DNA from 2 places in the Variovorax sp. W2I14 genome. Region 2 is predicted to be linked to the other one. Evidence: riboswitches for the same ligand, from Rfam matches in the RefSeq annotation. Region 2 holds a riboswitch; the other holds the start of a gene.

Region 1 (8,221 bases), 5.7 Mb from region 2:
CGATTCGCGTGTGATGAAGGCGCTGGCCGAACTCCTCGGGGGCAAGAACGCTTCCGACTACCTGCGCTCCGACGGCATCGTGCGGCGCTTCGTCGCCACGGTCGACAACCTCGCGCGCGAGCAGGCGCCCGCCAGCGCGTGGCCGGTGCAGCCTACGGGGCAGCGCTTCATCACCGACGGGCCGCAGGGCGGCACGCAGACCATCGCGGCGAACAACGCGGCGCGCTACAACGGCATCGTGCTGCTCGCGGAAACGGTCGATCCGGCCAAGGCGGCGACGGTGTACGCCAAGCTCTATCCGCTGTTCCAGAAGGCGTACGAAGAGCTCGGTTTTCCAGGGCGCTATTTCAACGACCGGCTCATTGCGGTGATCGACCACCTTTTGCAGGCACCCGAGCCCAGCGGCCCGGTGCAGGTGCGGCTGGTCGAGGTGAAGGGCGACGTGCCCTCGCAGCGCCCGTGGGTGCGCTACGAGTACGTCGATCCGAAGCTGGAGGCCATGTCCTCCGGCCAGAAGATCATGGTGCGCATGGGGCCGGAGAACGAGCGCAAGGTGAAGGCCAGCCTGCGCGGCTTCCGCCAGCAGATCGCCACGGGCGAGCTGGCGAAGAAGAAGCAACCCTGAGGCAGGGCTCGAACCGAGGCCGCGCGCCATGTAGGCGCAGGCCGATTGCGATCGGCCGGGATGCCGCAGATGATGGCCCGACCTTCAAAAATTTCGAGGACACCGTATGAGCCTGCTGAGCGTCGACCTCTACCAGAGTGCCACCGATCCCGAGAAATTCCTGGCGTTGCCCACGGGCATCAACCCCGCCGAGCTGATGGGGCCGATGACCTTCGACCGCGACTATGCGCAGGTCAAGCGCTACCAGGAGGCCTTCGAATTCGATCCCTCCGGAACCTATGCCGGGGTCAACGCCGCCAAGATCGCCGCGGACATCCTCACGGTGAAGTGGGCGATGTACCGCCGCGAAGGCTGAGGCGCTGAGACGGACAGGGCGCCGCGGCGCCCGCGCGTTCAGCCTCGCGCCGCTTCGGTTTCCTCGTACTCGCCCACCGGCACGCAACTGCAGAACAGGTTGCGATCGCCATACACGTTGTCCACGCGGCCGATCGGCGGCCAGTACTTCGCGAGCTTGAGTTCGGCCAGCGGGAACGCGCCGAGCTCGCGCGAATACGGGTGCGACCATTCGGTGCCCAGCAGGCTGGCCGCGGTGTGCGGTGCGTGCTTGAGCGGGTTGTCTTCCTTGGGCCACACGCCTTCTTCGATGCGGCGGATCTCGCCGCGGATCGCGATCATCGCGTCGATGAAGCGGTCGAGCTCGGCCAGCGGCTCGCTCTCGGTGGGCTCCACCATCAGCGTGCCGGGCACGGGGAAGCTCAGCGTGGGGGCGTGGAAGCCGTAGTCGATGAGGCGCTTGGCCACGTCTTCGGCGGTGACGCCGCTGGTGTCCTTCAGCGGACGCAGATCGAGGATGCACTCGTGCGCGACGTGGCCGTTGGGGCTCGCGTACAGCGTGGGGTAGTGGTCCTTCAGGCGCGCGCTGATGTAGTTGGCGCTCAGGATCGCCGTTTCGGTCGCGGCCTGCAGGCCCTTGGCGCCCATCATGCGGCAGTACATCCAGCTGATCGGCAGCACCGCCGCATTGCCCAGAGGCGCGGCCGATACGGCACCCACGCCGTTCGATGCGACGCCGGCCGTCGCATGGCCCGGCAGGTACGGCACGAGGTCTTCGACCACGCACACAGGGCCCACGCCCGGGCCGCCACCGCCGTGCGGAATGCAGAAGGTCTTGTGCAGGTTCAGGTGGCTCACGTCGCCGCCAAATTCTCCGGGTGCAGCCACGCCGACCAGTGCGTTCATGTTGGCGCCATCGACGTACACGCGGCCGCCGTGTTCATGCACGAGCTCGCAGAGTTCCTTCACGCGCGTCTCGAACACGCCGTGCGTGCTGGGGTAGGTGATCATCACGGCGGCCAGCTTATCGCTGTGCTTCTCGCAGGCGCGCTTCAAGTCGTCCATGTCGACGTTGCCCTGCGCATCGCAGGCCGTCACCACCACCTGCAAGCCCACCATTTGCGCGCTTGCGGGGTTGGTGCCGTGCGCCGACGAGGGAATCAGGCAGATGTTGCGGTGGCCCTGGCCCTTGGCTTCATGGAAGGACTTGATGGCCAGGAGGCCCGCGTACTCGCCCTGCGATCCCGCATTGGGCTGCAGGCTGATGCCCGCGTAGCCGGTCGCTTCGCAGAGCCACGCGCGCAGTTGCGCGTCGAGCTGCGCATAGCCCAGCTGCTGCTCGGCGGGCGCGAAGGGATGGATGTTCGCGAACTCGGGCCAGGTGATCGGGATCATCTCGCTGGTTGCGTTGAGCTTCATCGTGCAGCTCCCGAGCGGGATCATGCTGCGGTCGAGCGCGAGGTCCTTGTCCGAGAGGCTGCGGATGTAGCGCAGCATCGCGGTCTCGCTCTTGTGCGTGTTGAACACCGGGTGCGTGAGAAAAGCGCTGGTGCGGCGCAGGTCTTCGGGCAGGCGCGGCGCGGTGTTGGCGAGGTCGTCGAAGCGCGGCATCGCGGTGCCCGCGGGCACGAACAGGGCCCAGAGCGTTTCGATGTCGGCGCGCGTCGTGGTTTCGTCGAGCGAAATGCCCAGGTGCTGCTGCAGCCGCTGGCGCAGGTTGACGCCCGCGGCGGTGGCGCGCTCGATGATCTTCGGCGTGTCGTCGCCGGTGCGGATCGTGAGCGAATCGAAGGCGAATTCATTGACCGGCGCGCGGCCCATCTGCGTGAGGCCTTGCGCAAGGATGGCGGTGAGCGCCGCCACGCGCTGCGCGATGCGGACGAGGCCATCGGGTCCGTGGTACACGGCGTACATGCTGGCCACGACGGCCGGCAGCACCTGCGCGGTGCAGATGTTGGAAGTGGCCTTCTCGCGGCGGATGTGCTGCTCGCGCGTCTGCAGCGCGAGGCGGTACGCGGGCTGGCCGTGCGTGTCGACGCTCACGCCGACCAGGCGGCCCGGCAGCGAGCGCTTGAACGAATCGCGGCAGGCGAGGTAAGCGGCGTGCGGACCGCCGTTGCACAGCGGCATGCCGAAGCGCTGCGTGGTGCCGCAGACGATGTCGGCATCCCATTCGCCGGGGGGCGCGAGCAGCGTGAGCGCCAGCAGGTCGGCGGCCACGCAGAACGCGGCGTCGCATTGGTGGGCATGGCCCGCGAGCGGGCGCAGGTCGTGCACATGGCCGGTGGTGGCGGGGTACTGCGCGAGCACGCCGAAGAACTCGCAGCTCGCCATCAGGTGCGGCAGCGTCTCGGAAACGGTGCTGACCTTGACCTCGATGCCCAGCGGCGCGGCGCGCGTCCTGATGACTTCGATGGTCTGCGGATGGCAGTCGCCAGAGACCAGGAACACGTTGCTCTTGCTTTTCACGCTGCGCTTGGCGAGCGTCATCGCCTCGGCCGCGGCCGTGGCTTCGTCGAGCATCGACGCGTTGGCGATGGCAATGCCCGTGAGGTCGCACACCATCGTCTGGAAGTTGAGCAGGGCTTCCATGCGGCCCTGCGAAATCTCGGCCTGGTAGGGCGTGTAGGCGGTGTACCAGGCGGGGTTCTCCAGCACGTTGCGCAAGATCACGCCCGGCGTGTGCGTGCCGTAGTAGCCCTGGCCGATGAAGCTCTTGAACACCTTGTTCTTCGACGCCATCGCCTTCAGCTCGGCCAGCGCCTCGGCCTCGGTCACCGGGGCCGGCAGGCGCATCGGCTTCGCACGACGGATGGCCGCGGGCACGATGCCGTCGATGAGCTCCGCCCGCGTTTCCGAGCCGATCACCGGCAGCATGCGCGCCTCGTCCGCCGCATCGATGCCGATGTGGCGGGCGAGAAATTCTTCGGCGTTCTCTAGTTCTTGCAAAGAGGGAAGGGCGGGAATCGGCATGGCGGTGAAGGCTCGAGGAGAAGAAGAAAAGGCGGGGGAACGCGGGGGATCAGGATTCGGCGGCGAACTTGTCGTAGGTGGCGGCGTCGAGCAGGGCGTCGAGCTGCGCGGGCTCGCTCAGCTTGACCTTGAAGAACCAGCCGCTGGCCAGCGGGTCGCTGTTGGCGAGCGACGGGTCGGCGCGCAGCGCTTCGTTCACTTCGGTGATCTCGCCCGAGACGGGCATGAACACATCGGCCGCGGCCTTCACCGATTCGACGACGCCGGCGACTTCGCCCTGCGCGAAGGTCTTGCCGACTTCGGGCAGGTCGACGAACACGACATCGCCCAGCGCGTCCTGCGCATGCACGGTGATGCCGACGGTGACGGCGCCGCCTTCGGCCGAGACCCACTCGTGGTCCTTGGTGTACTTGATGCTCATGGGAAAACTCCTCGTGGAAAAAATTGAATCGGGATGCAGAGCCTAGCCGCGGTCAGCCGCGATCAGCCTCGGTAGTAGCGGGTCGGCACAAAGGGCATGGTCGAGACTTCCATCGGCACCGGCTTGCCGCGCACGATGGCCTGCACGCGCGTGCCGGGCTCGGAGAACGCCGTGGCCACGTAGCCCATCGCGATGCAGCGGTCGGCCGTCGGGCCGAGCAGGCCGCTGGTGACGATGCCGATGTCCTGGCCTTCGAAGGATTGCAGCAGCGTGCCGTCGCGCACCGGAATGCGCTCCAGCGCGACGAGGCCGACGCGCTTGCGTTTGAGGGTGTCGTGGTCGGTGTGGCCTGCGGCGCCGACGGTCGCGGCTGCGAGTTGGGCGAGGATCTTTGCCGCGCCCGGGAAACCGCCTTCGCGCGCACCGCCCGCACGGCGCACCTTCTGCATTGCCCAGTTGAGCGACGCCTCGACGGGCGTGGTGGTGGTGTCGATGTCGTTGCCGTAGAGGCAAAGGCCCGCTTCGAGCCGCAGCGAGTTGCGGGCGCCGAGGCCGATGGGCTTGACCTCGGGCTGGGCCAGCAGCAGGCGGGCGAGGGCGTCGGCGTCCTTGCCGGCCACGGAAATCTCGAAACCGTCTTCGCCCGTGTAGCCGCTGCGCGTGACGAAGGCGGGGATGCCGCCGATCTGCACCGCACCGCCCGTCATGAACACGAAACGCTGGATGCCGGGTGACAGGCGCGCCAGCGTGGCCGCGGCCTGCGGGCCCTGCAGCGCGAGCAACGCGTGGTCGGGCAGGGGCTGCACCTCGCAGCGCGCGCCGATCTTCTGCTGGATGTGCGCGATGTCCGCCACCTTGCAGGCGCCGTTCACGATCACGAAGATCGAGCCGTGGCCTTCGTTGAAGAACATCAGGTCGTCGAGGATGCCGCCGTCGTCGTTCAGCAAGAGGCCGTAGCGCTGTTTGCCGGCGGGCAGGTCGATCACGTCGACGGGCATCAGGGTTTCGAAGGCGGCCGCTGCGTCGGGGCCGACGAGGCGCAGCTGGCCCATGTGGGAAATGTCGAACAGGCCGGCCGCATCGCGCGTGTGCTTGTGCTCGGCCATGAGGCCGGCCGGGTACTGGACCGGCATCGAATAGCCCGCGAAGGGCACCATGCGGGCGCCGAGCTCCACGTGCAGGTCGTACAGCGGCGTCTTGAGAAGTTGGGTATCGGGAGCGGAAGAAGCAGCCACGGGGCACTCCAAAGGGGCAGTCGAAATCCATGGCTGCAATGCCACGGGCCACCCCTGCTGTCCGCTTTACCTGAGAGATTCGCCCCACGATCGGGGTTTGCTCCTTCGGTGGGCCGGTGCACATGGTGCGATGGCCTCTCTCCAGCAAGGAAACGCCGGTGTGAACCGGCGCCTTGTCAGTCCTTTTGCCTGAGCGTTCGGGGATCCCCTGCGCCTTCGGCGGCCCCGTCGTGCGGGGCTCTCTCCTGACCCCGCCGAGTGTAGTGGACGAATCGCACGACTTCGAAACTCAACGGCGTCGGCGCGGGATTCTGGGCATCGGCGTGGAGCAGCAGAACCGCACCAAGGCTTGGATAAATCCGTCTGGTTGGCCTCTTCTTTTGGCACTAGCATATTGGGCACACCAACACACCCCCAAAGGAACGCAAAGAATGACAGATGCCAGGAATATGAGCTTCGCGGATATCCAGAAGCGCATCCAGGAAATGGACGATGAACGGGCCCAACTGGAGCTGGCATTGCAGGCCAAGCGTGGAGAAGAATTGAAGGTGCTGGCCGATGCCTATGCGAAGAAGCTCGAGGCAGCCGGTTTCAGCATCCCGGAGGGCAAGGCCGCGCTGGACCCTTACGACAAATCGGGAGCAAAACGCACGCGTTCACCCAATGGCAGCCAGGCATCGGAAGCCAAGGCCTATGTGAAGGGCACCGTGTACAAGGATCCCAATTCCAGCGCGACCTGGACTGGGGGAACAAAGGGCCGCCAACCGCCGTGGCTCATTGCCGCGCTCGAAGGCGCGCCGGACAAGGTCAAGGCTTATGAAAAGCTCGCTATAGGCGGCGACTTGGTCAATAACGGTTGATGCGATTCAGGGCCAGGTTTTGCAGCCTCACGCCGGCGATTGCCGGAATCGTCGAGGCGGTTCAGCATTTTTCAAAAATGATCTGAATGGAAATGCAAAAGCGGTGGACATTGCCGCGTCGAATTCAATACGCCGAACCGAATTGGAATTGGCGCCCTGGCCTTGGATATGCGGAATCAAATGAGCGAGGCCAATGTCTCGAACAATGACCGATACCGCGAGATATTCACGACTGCCTGAAATGGGTCACGGTGGACTTCAATGCACCACTTCCGCGGGCGGCAGCAGCCGCTCGATGCGCTCCCGCAGCGATTCGGCCCGCTCGGCGCCGGCCGTCTTCTCGATTTCACTGAGCATGAGCGCGGCAATGGTCAGCATCGCCTCGCGGTCGCGGGCCTCGCGCAGGGCGTCGCGCATCTGCAGGGCGAACTTGGGGTCGCGCCGCACGAACATGCGCTCGCAGATGTCGAACAAAAACATCCGCGTGGTGGCCAGTGAGCGCTTGCCGTCGAAGGTGTCGGCCGAGGTGGCGATGCGGATCGGGTCGGCCGCGGGCACCGGCATCGGGGTTGGTACAGCCGCAGCCGCCGCAGCAGCGGCCACCGCCTGCGCATCCTGCAGATAGCCCTTGCTCACCAGCGCCTGGATCGCCTGCTCCGCCTCGGTGCGGTTCGCGAACAGCGGGCTGAAGTCGGTCAGCGAGCGCCGGCCGTCGGCCATCAGCAGCAGGGCGCGTTCACGCTGGTTGAGCGTGCGCTGCCCGCCCTGGAGTTCGTCGCGTGCCTTGTCGGTCTTGGTGGGAAACATGGCGGCCACAGCTTTCGAAGATCGAAGGCTGCAGCATCGTTGCGAGCGGTGACATCTTCATGAACCTGTTCGGCTTACAGGGAGATCACCGCCGCCGCGCCGTCGGACGCTCAAGTCTTAGGCGCCGGTGCTTTCCTTGCGGATCAGCCACTTGTCGCCCACGCGCTGCAGTTCCAGCGTCTTGCGGTCGGTGCTCTTGAGCTTGTCGGCGCTGTAGACCTGCTTGAAGCGCGCGCTGGCGGTCTGGCCGTTGACGCTGATGACGAGGTCGTCGACGGTCACGCTGATCTTCGACTTGTTCGAAATGCGGGTGCGCCGCTCGGCTTCCCACTGCTTCTTGTCCTGCTTCCTGGCCGGTGTGAAGTCAGGGGTGTAGGCGGCGAGGTAGCGGTCCACGTCGCGTGCGGACCAGGCGTCGGCCCAGGCGCGCACGGCGGTTTCGATTTCGGCGATGCCCGCGCTGGGCGCTTGCGCGGGAGCGGCCGCTGGCGCAGCCGGCGCCGGGGTTGCCGCTGCAGCGGCCGTAGCCGATGCGGCAGGTGCTGGTGGTTTTGCCGCCGGGGTGGCGGCGGGCGTGGCAGCCAGTGCGGCCGTGGACAGCAGCCCTGCGGCGAGCAGGCAGGTGGCGAGTCGGTTCATGGGCGGTTCCCTCGGTTGTCGGTTGTTGGCGTGGCGCCGATTCTGGCAGCGAACCGCTGCAGAGGCAGCGGCGCCGCTACTTGAACCCGAGCGCCCGCGGCAGCCAGGTGCTGAGCGCCGGCACGAAGGTCAGGATCATCAGCACCGCGCCATGCGCCCAGAGGAACGGCACCAGCTCCTTCACCAGCGCCGACATCGGCACCTTCGACACGTTGCAGGTCACGAACAAGAGCCCGCCCACCGGCGGCGTGATCATCCCGAGCGTGAGGTTGAAGATCACGATCATCGCGAAATGCACCGGGTCCACGCCCAGCTTGATCGCCACGGG
Region 2 (8,221 bases):
AAATGAGCGGGTTCGAGGCGCACACCGCGCTCGTCCACGCCGACCCCGCGACGCCGGACCTCACCGAGCTGATCGGCGAAATGGCCGGCCGCGTCGACACCGGCTACCTCTTCGGCGGACTCTCGTCAGGCCGTGGCGGCGCGCTGCAGTTCGCGGTGGGCGGCAACGGCAACATCCGCGGGCATGGCGCGGCCGGCGGCGTGTTCTCGGGCGGCCTGTCGGGCGTGGTGTTCGGCGAAGGCGTACGGGTGGTGTCGCGCGTTACCCAAGGCTGCCAGCCGCTGCGATCGGGCGTGCGCGAGCGCGAGATCACCGAGGCCGACGGCAACCTCCTGCTGAAGCTCGACGGCGAGCCCGCGCTCGACGTGCTGCTGGCCGACCTGCAGGTCTCGCTCGAGCGGCCGCAGGAGGCCATCGATGCGGTGCGCAACACGCTGGTCGGCCTGGCCGACGCGGGCAGCGACGGCGTGCGCCGCACCGGCGACCTGGGCGCCGACGTGCTGGTGCGCCACATCATCGGCCTGGACCCGACGCGCCGCGGCATCGCGATCGCCGACACGGCCGAGGCCGGCATGCGGCTGACCTTCTGCCGCCGCAATGCGCAGGCTGCGCGGGCCGACCTGATGCGCATCTGCGCGGAGATCCGCGAAGAGCTGGAGCCGGAAGAACAGACGCTGGCCACCGCCCGCGCCGTTGCTGCCGGCGAAGCCGAAGCGGCGCCGCACCCCGCGCGCCGCATCGCAGGCGCGGTGTACGTGAGTTGCTCCGGGCGCGGCGGGCCGCACTTCGGCGCGCCCGGTGCCGAGCTGCAGATCGTGCGCCACGCGCTGGGCGACGTGCCGCTGGTCGGCTTCTTCGCCGCGGGCGAGATCGCCCGGCATCACCTGTATGGCTACACCGGCGTGTTGACGGTGTTCACCAGCAAGGATTGACGGCGCGCGGTCAGGCCGGCTGCAGCACGCGCGGCGCCGGTGCCGGCATGCCGGTGAACGCAAAGTCCACCTCGGGCGCAAGCCCGCTCACGATCCGCGCGATCGACTTGCCCGATCCGCACGCATGCGTCCAGCCGAGCGTGCCGTGGCCCGTGTTCAGGTACAGGTTCGGCAGCTTCGTCTTGCCGATCATCGGCACGTTGCTCGGCGTCGCGGGGCGCAGGCCTGTCCAGAACTGGGCCTCCGTGGTGTCGCCGGCACCGGGGAACAGCTCTTCGACGCGCCGCACGATGGCTTCGCAGCGCACGCGATTCAGGTCGCGGTCGTAGCCGTTGAGCTCGGCCGTGCCGGCGATGCGCAAGCGGTCGCCCGATTCAGACGTGTAGCGCGAGAACACGAGCTTGAATTCGTCGTCGGTCAGCGAGACCTGGTGCGCCTTCGATGCGTCCTTGACGGGCAGCGTCACCGAATAGCCCTTGGCCGGGTAGATCGGCAGGCGGATGCCCAGCGGCGCCGCATACAACGGGCTCAATGAACCCATCGCCAGCACGAAGGCATCGCCGCGGATGCGCTGGAAGCGGCCTTCGCTGTCGGTCGCCTCGACGTGGTCGATGCTGCCGCCGGCTTCGCGCAGCGCGGTCACCGTGTGGCTCATGAGGAACTTCACGCCGGCCGCGGCCGCGAGGCCGACCAGCTCGCGCGCGAAGCGGTTGGCGTCGCCGGATTCATCCTCGGCCGTGTAGGTGGCGCCGGCCAGTTGGGGTCGGATGTGGGCGAGGGCGGGCTCGATCTTCACGGCCTCGTCGGCCGAGATCACCAGCCGTTCGCAGCCTAGGGCACGCATCTGCTCGGCGGGCTTGAGTGCGCCGTCGAACTCCTTCTGTGTCGTATAGAAATGCAGGATGCCCTGGGTGCGCTGGTCGTAGCTCAGGCCCGTGTCTCGGCGCAGTTGCTGCAGCGTGTCGCGGCTGTAGGTGCCCAGGCGCACGATCTGCTCGATGTTGTGCTTCGTGCGCGCCGGCGTGCATTCGCGCAGGAACTGCAGGCCCCAGAGCCACTGGCGCATGTCGGCTCGGATGCGAAAGAGCAGCGGGGCGTCTTCCTTGCCGAGCCACTGCAGCACCTTGAGCGGTGCGCTGGGGTTGGCCCAGGGTTCGGCGTGGCTGACGGATATTTGCCCGCCGTTGGCGAAGCTGGTTTCGGCGGCCGGGGTGGCCTGCCGGTCGATGACGGTCACTTCGTGGCCGAGTTGCTGGAGGTAATAAGCCGAAGTCACGCCGAGCAGGCCGGCGCCAAGAACGATCACGCGCATTGCAAGTACCTTTGAGGTGCAGCGCTTGAATGGCGGGCGTGGTGTGCTATTCAATCAATAGCAAGCAACCGGACGTCCGCCGTCCAAGTTGCCGCTCCCCCTGTCCTCGATACCTGAGAGATTCACCTGTTGCGCCTTGCAGCAGGTTTGCTCCTTCGGTGCATCGCGACACCTTTGCGGGGTGCGATGGCTCTCCAGACGGCGTTTGATTTGATGCAGTACTGACCCCTTGCCGAAATTACAAAGAACTTCGTTGGGCCGACCTGAGCGTTTATGGGAGTTTGCGCCTTCGGTAGGGCCACCGGGGTGGCCCGCTCTCCTGCAGTGGGGGCGATTGTAGGTGGGCCCCGCGGATGCGCCAACCCTGGATTTCGGCCCTGTGGGCCGGTGGGATAATCGCCCGTTCATTCGCCAGAGGGCGATCGTTCGACAACAACAGGGGACCCCATGATCCTGGTAACCGGCGGCGCAGGCTTCATTGGCGCCAATTTCGTACTCGACTGGATCGCGCAGAGCGATGAGCCGGTCGTGAACCTCGACAAACTGACCTACGCGGGCAACCTCGAGACACTCGCGTCCCTCAAGGACAACCCGAAGCACATCTTCGTCCAGGGCGACATCGGCGACAGCGCGCTGCTCGACCGCCTCCTGGCCGAGCACAAGCCCCGCGCCGTCGTGAACTTCGCCGCCGAATCGCACGTCGACCGCTCGATCCACGGCCCCGAAGACTTCGTGCAGACCAACGTGCTCGGCACCTTCCGCCTGCTCGAATCCGTGCGCGGTTTCTGGAATGCGCTGCCGGCCGACCAGAAGGCTGCCTTCCGCTTCCTGCATGTGTCGACCGACGAGGTCTACGGCTCGCTCTCCAAGACCGACCCGGCCTTCACCGAAGAAAACAAGTACGAGCCCAACAGCCCCTACTCGGCCAGCAAGGCCGCCAGCGACCACCTCGTGCGCGCCTGGCATCACACCTACGGCCTGCCGGTGGTCACGACCAACTGCTCGAACAACTACGGGCCGTTCCATTTCCCCGAGAAGCTCATCCCTCTCATGATCGTCAACGCACTGGCCGGCAAGCCGCTGCCCGTGTACGGCGACGGCATGCAGGTGCGCGACTGGCTCTACGTGAAGGACCACTGCAGCGCCATCCGCCGCGTGCTCGAAGCCGGCAAGCTCGGCGAGACTTACAACGTGGGCGGCTGGAACGAGAAGCCCAACATCGAGATCGTCAACACCGTCTGTGCGCTGCTCGACGAACTGAGCCCCAAGGCCGACGGCAAGCCGTACAAGGAACAGATCACCTACGTGACCGACCGCCCGGGCCACGACCGCCGCTACGCCATCGACGCGCGCAAGCTCGAGCGCGAGCTCGGCTGGAAGCCCGCCGAAACCTTCGACAGCGGCATCCGCAAGACGGTCGAGTGGTACCTCGCGAACGGCGAGTGGGTGCGCAACGTGCAAAGCGGCGCCTACCGCGAATGGGTCGAGAAGCAATACGACGCGAAGGCGGCGGCATGAAGCTGCTGCTGCTGGGCAAGGGCGGACAGGTCGGCTGGGAGCTGCAGCGCAGCCTCGCGCCCCTGGGCGAACTGGTGGCACTCGACTTCGACAGCACCGATTTCAACGCCGACTTCGGCCGTCCCGAGCAACTGGCCGAGACGGTGCTGAAGGTGCGGCCCGACGTCATCGTCAACGCCGCAGCGCACACCGCGGTCGACAAGGCCGAGAGCGAACCCGAGTTCGCGCGCAAGCTCAACGCCACCTCGCCCGGTGTCGTGGCCGAAGCCGCGCAGCAGATCGGCGCGCTGATGGTTCACTACTCGACCGATTACGTCTTCGACGGCAGCGGCAGCAAGCCCTGGAAGGAAGACGATGCGACCGGTCCGCTCAGCATCTACGGCAGCACCAAGCTCGAAGGCGAGCAACTGGTGGCAAAGCACTGCGCGAAGCACCTGATCTTTCGCACGAGCTGGGTGTATGCGGCACGCGGCGGCAACTTTGCCAAGACCATGCTGCGCATCGCCAAGGAGCGCGACAAGCTCACGGTCATCGACGACCAGTTCGGCGCGCCCACCGGCGCCGAGCTGCTGGCCGACATCACCGCGCACGCCATTCGCGCGACGCTGCAGGACCCGTCCAAGGCCGGGCTCTATCACGCGGTGGCCGGTGGCGTGACCACGTGGCATGGCTATGCGCGCTTCGTGATCGAGCAGGCAAAGGCGGCGGGTGTCGAACTCAAGGCCGGCCCCGAGGCGGTCGAGCCCGTGCCCACCACCGCATTCCCGACGCCGGCCAGGCGGCCGCACAACTCGCGCCTGGACACCACCAAGCTGCAATCGACCTTCGGCCTCGTTCTGCCCGAGTGGCAGTCCGGCGTCGCCCGCATGTTGCGCGAAACCTTCTGACATCCGTCGAGCAAGACAAGAGACACGAACGAACATCCCATGACCCAAACGACGCAACGCAAAGGCATCATCCTCGCCGGTGGCTCGGGCACCCGCCTGCATCCCGCGACGCTCGCCATGAGCAAGCAACTGCTGCCGGTGTACGACAAGCCGATGATCTATTACCCGCTCAGCACGCTGATGCTGGGCGGCATGCGCGACATCTTGATCATCAGCACGCCGCAGGACACGCCGCGTTTTCAGCAGTTGCTGGGCGATGGCAGCCAGTGGGGCATGAACCTGGAGTACGCGGTGCAGCCGAGCCCGGATGGGTTGGCGCAGGCGTTCCTGATCGGTGAAGAGTTCGTGGGTAATTCGCCGAGTGCGCTGGTGCTGGGGGACAACATCTTCTATGGCCATGACCTCGTGCACTTGCTTGCCGACGCCGATGCGAAGCCATCCGGCGCAACCGTGTTCGCGTATCACGTGCAGGATCCTGAACGCTATGGTGTGGTGGCGTTCGATGCGAATGGTAAGGCCAGCAGCATCGAGGAAAAGCCGCTGAAGCCCAAGAGCAGCTATGCGGTGACGGGGCTGTATTTCTACGACAACCAAGTCGTCGACATCGCCAAGGCGGTGAAGCCAAGCGCGCGCGGCGAACTTGAAATCACCGCGGTCAACCAGGCGTACCTCGACCTCGATCGGCTGAACGTGCAGATCATGCAGCGCGGCTATGCGTGGCTCGATACAGGCACGCACGACAGCCTGCTCGAAGCGGGGCAGTTCATCGCCACGCTGGAGCATCGGCAGGGGCTGAAGATCGCGTGTCCTGAAGAGATTGCGTGGCGCAATGGCTTCATCTCGACCGAGCAACTCGAAAAGCTTGCGGCGCCGCTGGAAAAGAGCGGCTACGGCAAATACCTCAAGCACCTGCTGAGCGATGAGGTGCGCTCGTGAAGGCCACGCCTACCTCGATTCCTGACGTGCTCGTGATCGAGCCCAAGGTGTTCGGCGATGCGCGGGGGTTCTTCTTCGAAAGCTTCAATGGCAAGGCCTTTGACGAGGCGGTGGGCAGGCATGTGGAATTCGTGCAGGACAACCACTCGCGATCGGCCAAGGGCGTCTTGCGTGGTCTCCACTATCAGCTGGAACAAACCCAAGGCAAGCTGGTGCGCGTCACGCGCGGCGCGGTGTTCGATGTGGCGGTGGACATCCGGCGCGCGTCGTCCACGTTCGGTAAATGGGTGGGTGTTGAACTCAGCGAGGACAATCACAAGCAGTTGTGGGTGCCCGAAGGCTTCGCCCATGGCTTTCTGGTGCTGAGCGAATCGGCGGATTTTCTATACAAGACCACCGACTACTACGCACCGGCGCACGAGCGTGCGATCCGTTGGGACGACGAGCGCCTCGGCATCCAATGGCCGGATGTGGGGGGGGCACCAACGCTCTCCGCCAAGGATCTTGCAGGTTTGCCAATGGACCTTGCGGAACTGTTCGAACGGTGACCGGCCCCACCTTTCGGAAAAAAATGAATGAGCTTGTTGATGGAAGCGAAGCAAAGATGATCGATTTGGCAGGTTTCGAGCAGGAACTGCGGGGGCGGAAGGTCTTCGTCACCGGGCACACGGGCTTCACTGGCGGATGGGCGTGCCTTTGGCTGCAATCCATCGGCGCTGTCGTCGAAGGCTATTCGCTGCCCGCGGAAACTACCCCGTCACTCTTCGCGGCCGCAGGCCTCGAAAAGGACGTGCAGGGCACGCTCGGGGACATTTGCGACTACGACCGGCTGCTGGCTGCAATGAAGGCCTTCGATCCCGAACTGGTACTGCACTTGGCGGCGCAGCCGCTCGTTCGGCGTTCATACCGGGAGCCGCTTCGGACTTTTCAGGTCAACGCTCAGGGCACGGCCCATGTGCTCGAGGCAGCCCGCGTTACCGGCGTGCGCGGCGTGGTCTGCGTGACCACCGACAAGGTGTACCGCAACAACGAGTGGCCTTGGCCTTATCGGGAAAACGATCCGCTCGGCGGCAAGGATCCTTACAGCGCATCTAAGGCTTCAGCCGAGATGGTGATTCAGAGCTATGCCGCGTCCTACCCGTTTACGGAGGGCAAGGGGCCGGCGATCGCGACGGCACGTGGCGGCAATATTGTCGGCGGCGGCGACTGGTCCGAAGACCGACTCATCCCCGACTTTGTGCGCAGCGTGGTCAACGCTACGCCGCTGACGCTGCGCTATCCGCAGGCCACTCGTCCCTGGCAACACGTGCTTGCGCTGGTGCACGGATATCTGCTGTTGATGTCGAAACTGGTCGGGTCGAAGCCGCAAGACGCCGCACGCGCGTGGAACCTGGGGCCGCAGGATCCGAGGCAGTACTCAGTGCGTGAGGTGCTGGAACTCATGAGCGACGAGTGGCAGCGTCCGCCGCTGGAGTTCATGGACAACCCGCTGCCCGAGGCGGGGGCTCTCGCGCTCGATAGTTCGATTGCCCGCAACCTGCTCGGCTGGGCGCCGGCCTGGGACACGCACCGCGTGGCGCGCGAAACGGCGGCCTGGTATCGCAAATACTACGAAGCGCCGCACTTGGCCAAGGACATCACGTTGGCGCAGATCGAGGCCTGGCGCGGAGACATCCGCGCATGATCTACATGATCGGTGGACGAGGCCGGTTAGGGCAGGCGATCCTTTCTTCGCGCGGTTCGCTGGAAACCATTTGCCTGGACCGCGCGGTCTACGAGGACTGGTGGCAGCCCGCGGCCGCAGGGGCGATCGAACGCTTCTTCGAAGCCGCGCCAGTCGGTTCGGTCGTGCTTGTCACTGCCGGGTTGCTGGATCCGACGCTTTCCGCCGCAGAACACCGCCGCGTCAACGTCGAGCTTCCGATGCGTGTGATCGACGGCGCATGCAGAGCCGGATTGCGCGTGGTGACCTTCGGCACGGTGATGGAGCGGCTGACCCGGCATCCCAATCCGTACGTGGCCAGCAAGGCGGAGCTCGGTGTTTTCGTCACGGATCGCGCCGCCGCGGGCGATGCGGTGCTGCACCTCCAAGTGCACACCTTGTATGGCGGCGGCGCACCCGCGCCTTTCATGTTCCTCGGGCAACTCTGCCAGGCGTTGCGCGATGGCCTTCCGTTCGAGATGTCGCCGGGCAGGCAACTGCGCGAGTACCATCACGTCGATGATGAAGCGACCGCGCTGCGCGCACTGTTGGAGACTGGCGTCACGGGCGTTCTGCCGTTGAGCCACGGTGCGCCAGTCACGTTGGCCGACCTGGCTCGCGGTGTGTTCGATGCCGTAGGGCGGCCGGAGTTGCTGCGCATCGGCGCACGTCCTGAACCGCCGGACGACAACTACGCAACGGTGCTGGCAAGAACCCCGCAGATCGAACAGATCGATTTCAGGGCCACCTTGCCGGGCGTGGCCGCTTATGTGCAGGCTCAACTGCCCGGATTGCAGCAAGCATGAACGGAGATATTCATTTGTCTGCAAAGCGACCGCTGGTGTCCATTGCCATTCCCGTGCTCAACGAAGCCGGCAACCTCGATGCGCTCTATGCACGCTTGGTGGCCCTGGGAGAGCGCATGGCGGATCGG

What was found. A riboswitch is a leader RNA that binds a small molecule or an ion and turns the genes downstream of it on or off. The one in region 2 is predicted to bind glycine.
Region 1: another riboswitch for glycine. It lies ahead of gcvT (glycine cleavage system aminomethyltransferase GcvT); the one in region 2 lies ahead of QF040_RS29040 (D-amino acid dehydrogenase).

What each region holds. Positions count from the first base shown of each region.
Region 1 covers NZ_JBNDJX010000001.1:523,871-532,091, forward strand. Annotated here, with positions in the region: gene QF040_RS02505 (DUF3014 domain-containing protein) at 1-625, shown strand, start outside; gene QF040_RS02510 (hypothetical protein) at 732-980, shown strand; gene gcvP (aminomethyl-transferring glycine dehydrogenase) at 1,019-3,931, opposite strand; gene gcvH (glycine cleavage system protein GcvH) at 3,981-4,352, opposite strand; gene gcvT (glycine cleavage system aminomethyltransferase GcvT) at 4,415-5,587, opposite strand; glycine riboswitch at 5,635-5,742, opposite strand; glycine riboswitch at 5,763-5,837, opposite strand; gene QF040_RS02530 (hypothetical protein) at 6,019-6,447, shown strand; gene QF040_RS02535 (hypothetical protein) at 6,706-7,254, opposite strand; gene QF040_RS02540 (YybH family protein) at 7,372-7,893, opposite strand; gene QF040_RS02545 (TRAP transporter large permease) at 7,970-8,221, opposite strand, start outside.
Region 2 covers NZ_JBNDJX010000001.1:6,219,215-6,227,435, forward strand. Annotated here, with positions in the region: gene QF040_RS29035 (FIST signal transduction protein) at 1-932, shown strand, start outside; gene QF040_RS29040 (D-amino acid dehydrogenase) at 943-2,244, opposite strand; glycine riboswitch at 2,335-2,452, opposite strand; glycine riboswitch at 2,486-2,576, opposite strand; gene rfbB (dTDP-glucose 4,6-dehydratase) at 2,692-3,762, shown strand; gene rfbD (dTDP-4-dehydrorhamnose reductase) at 3,759-4,649, shown strand; gene rfbA (glucose-1-phosphate thymidylyltransferase RfbA) at 4,689-5,585, shown strand; gene rfbC (dTDP-4-dehydrorhamnose 3,5-epimerase) at 5,582-6,133, shown strand; gene rfbG (CDP-glucose 4,6-dehydratase) at 6,130-7,269, shown strand; gene QF040_RS29070 (NAD-dependent epimerase/dehydratase family protein) at 7,266-8,093, shown strand; gene QF040_RS29075 (glycosyltransferase family 2 protein) at 8,090-8,221, shown strand, end outside.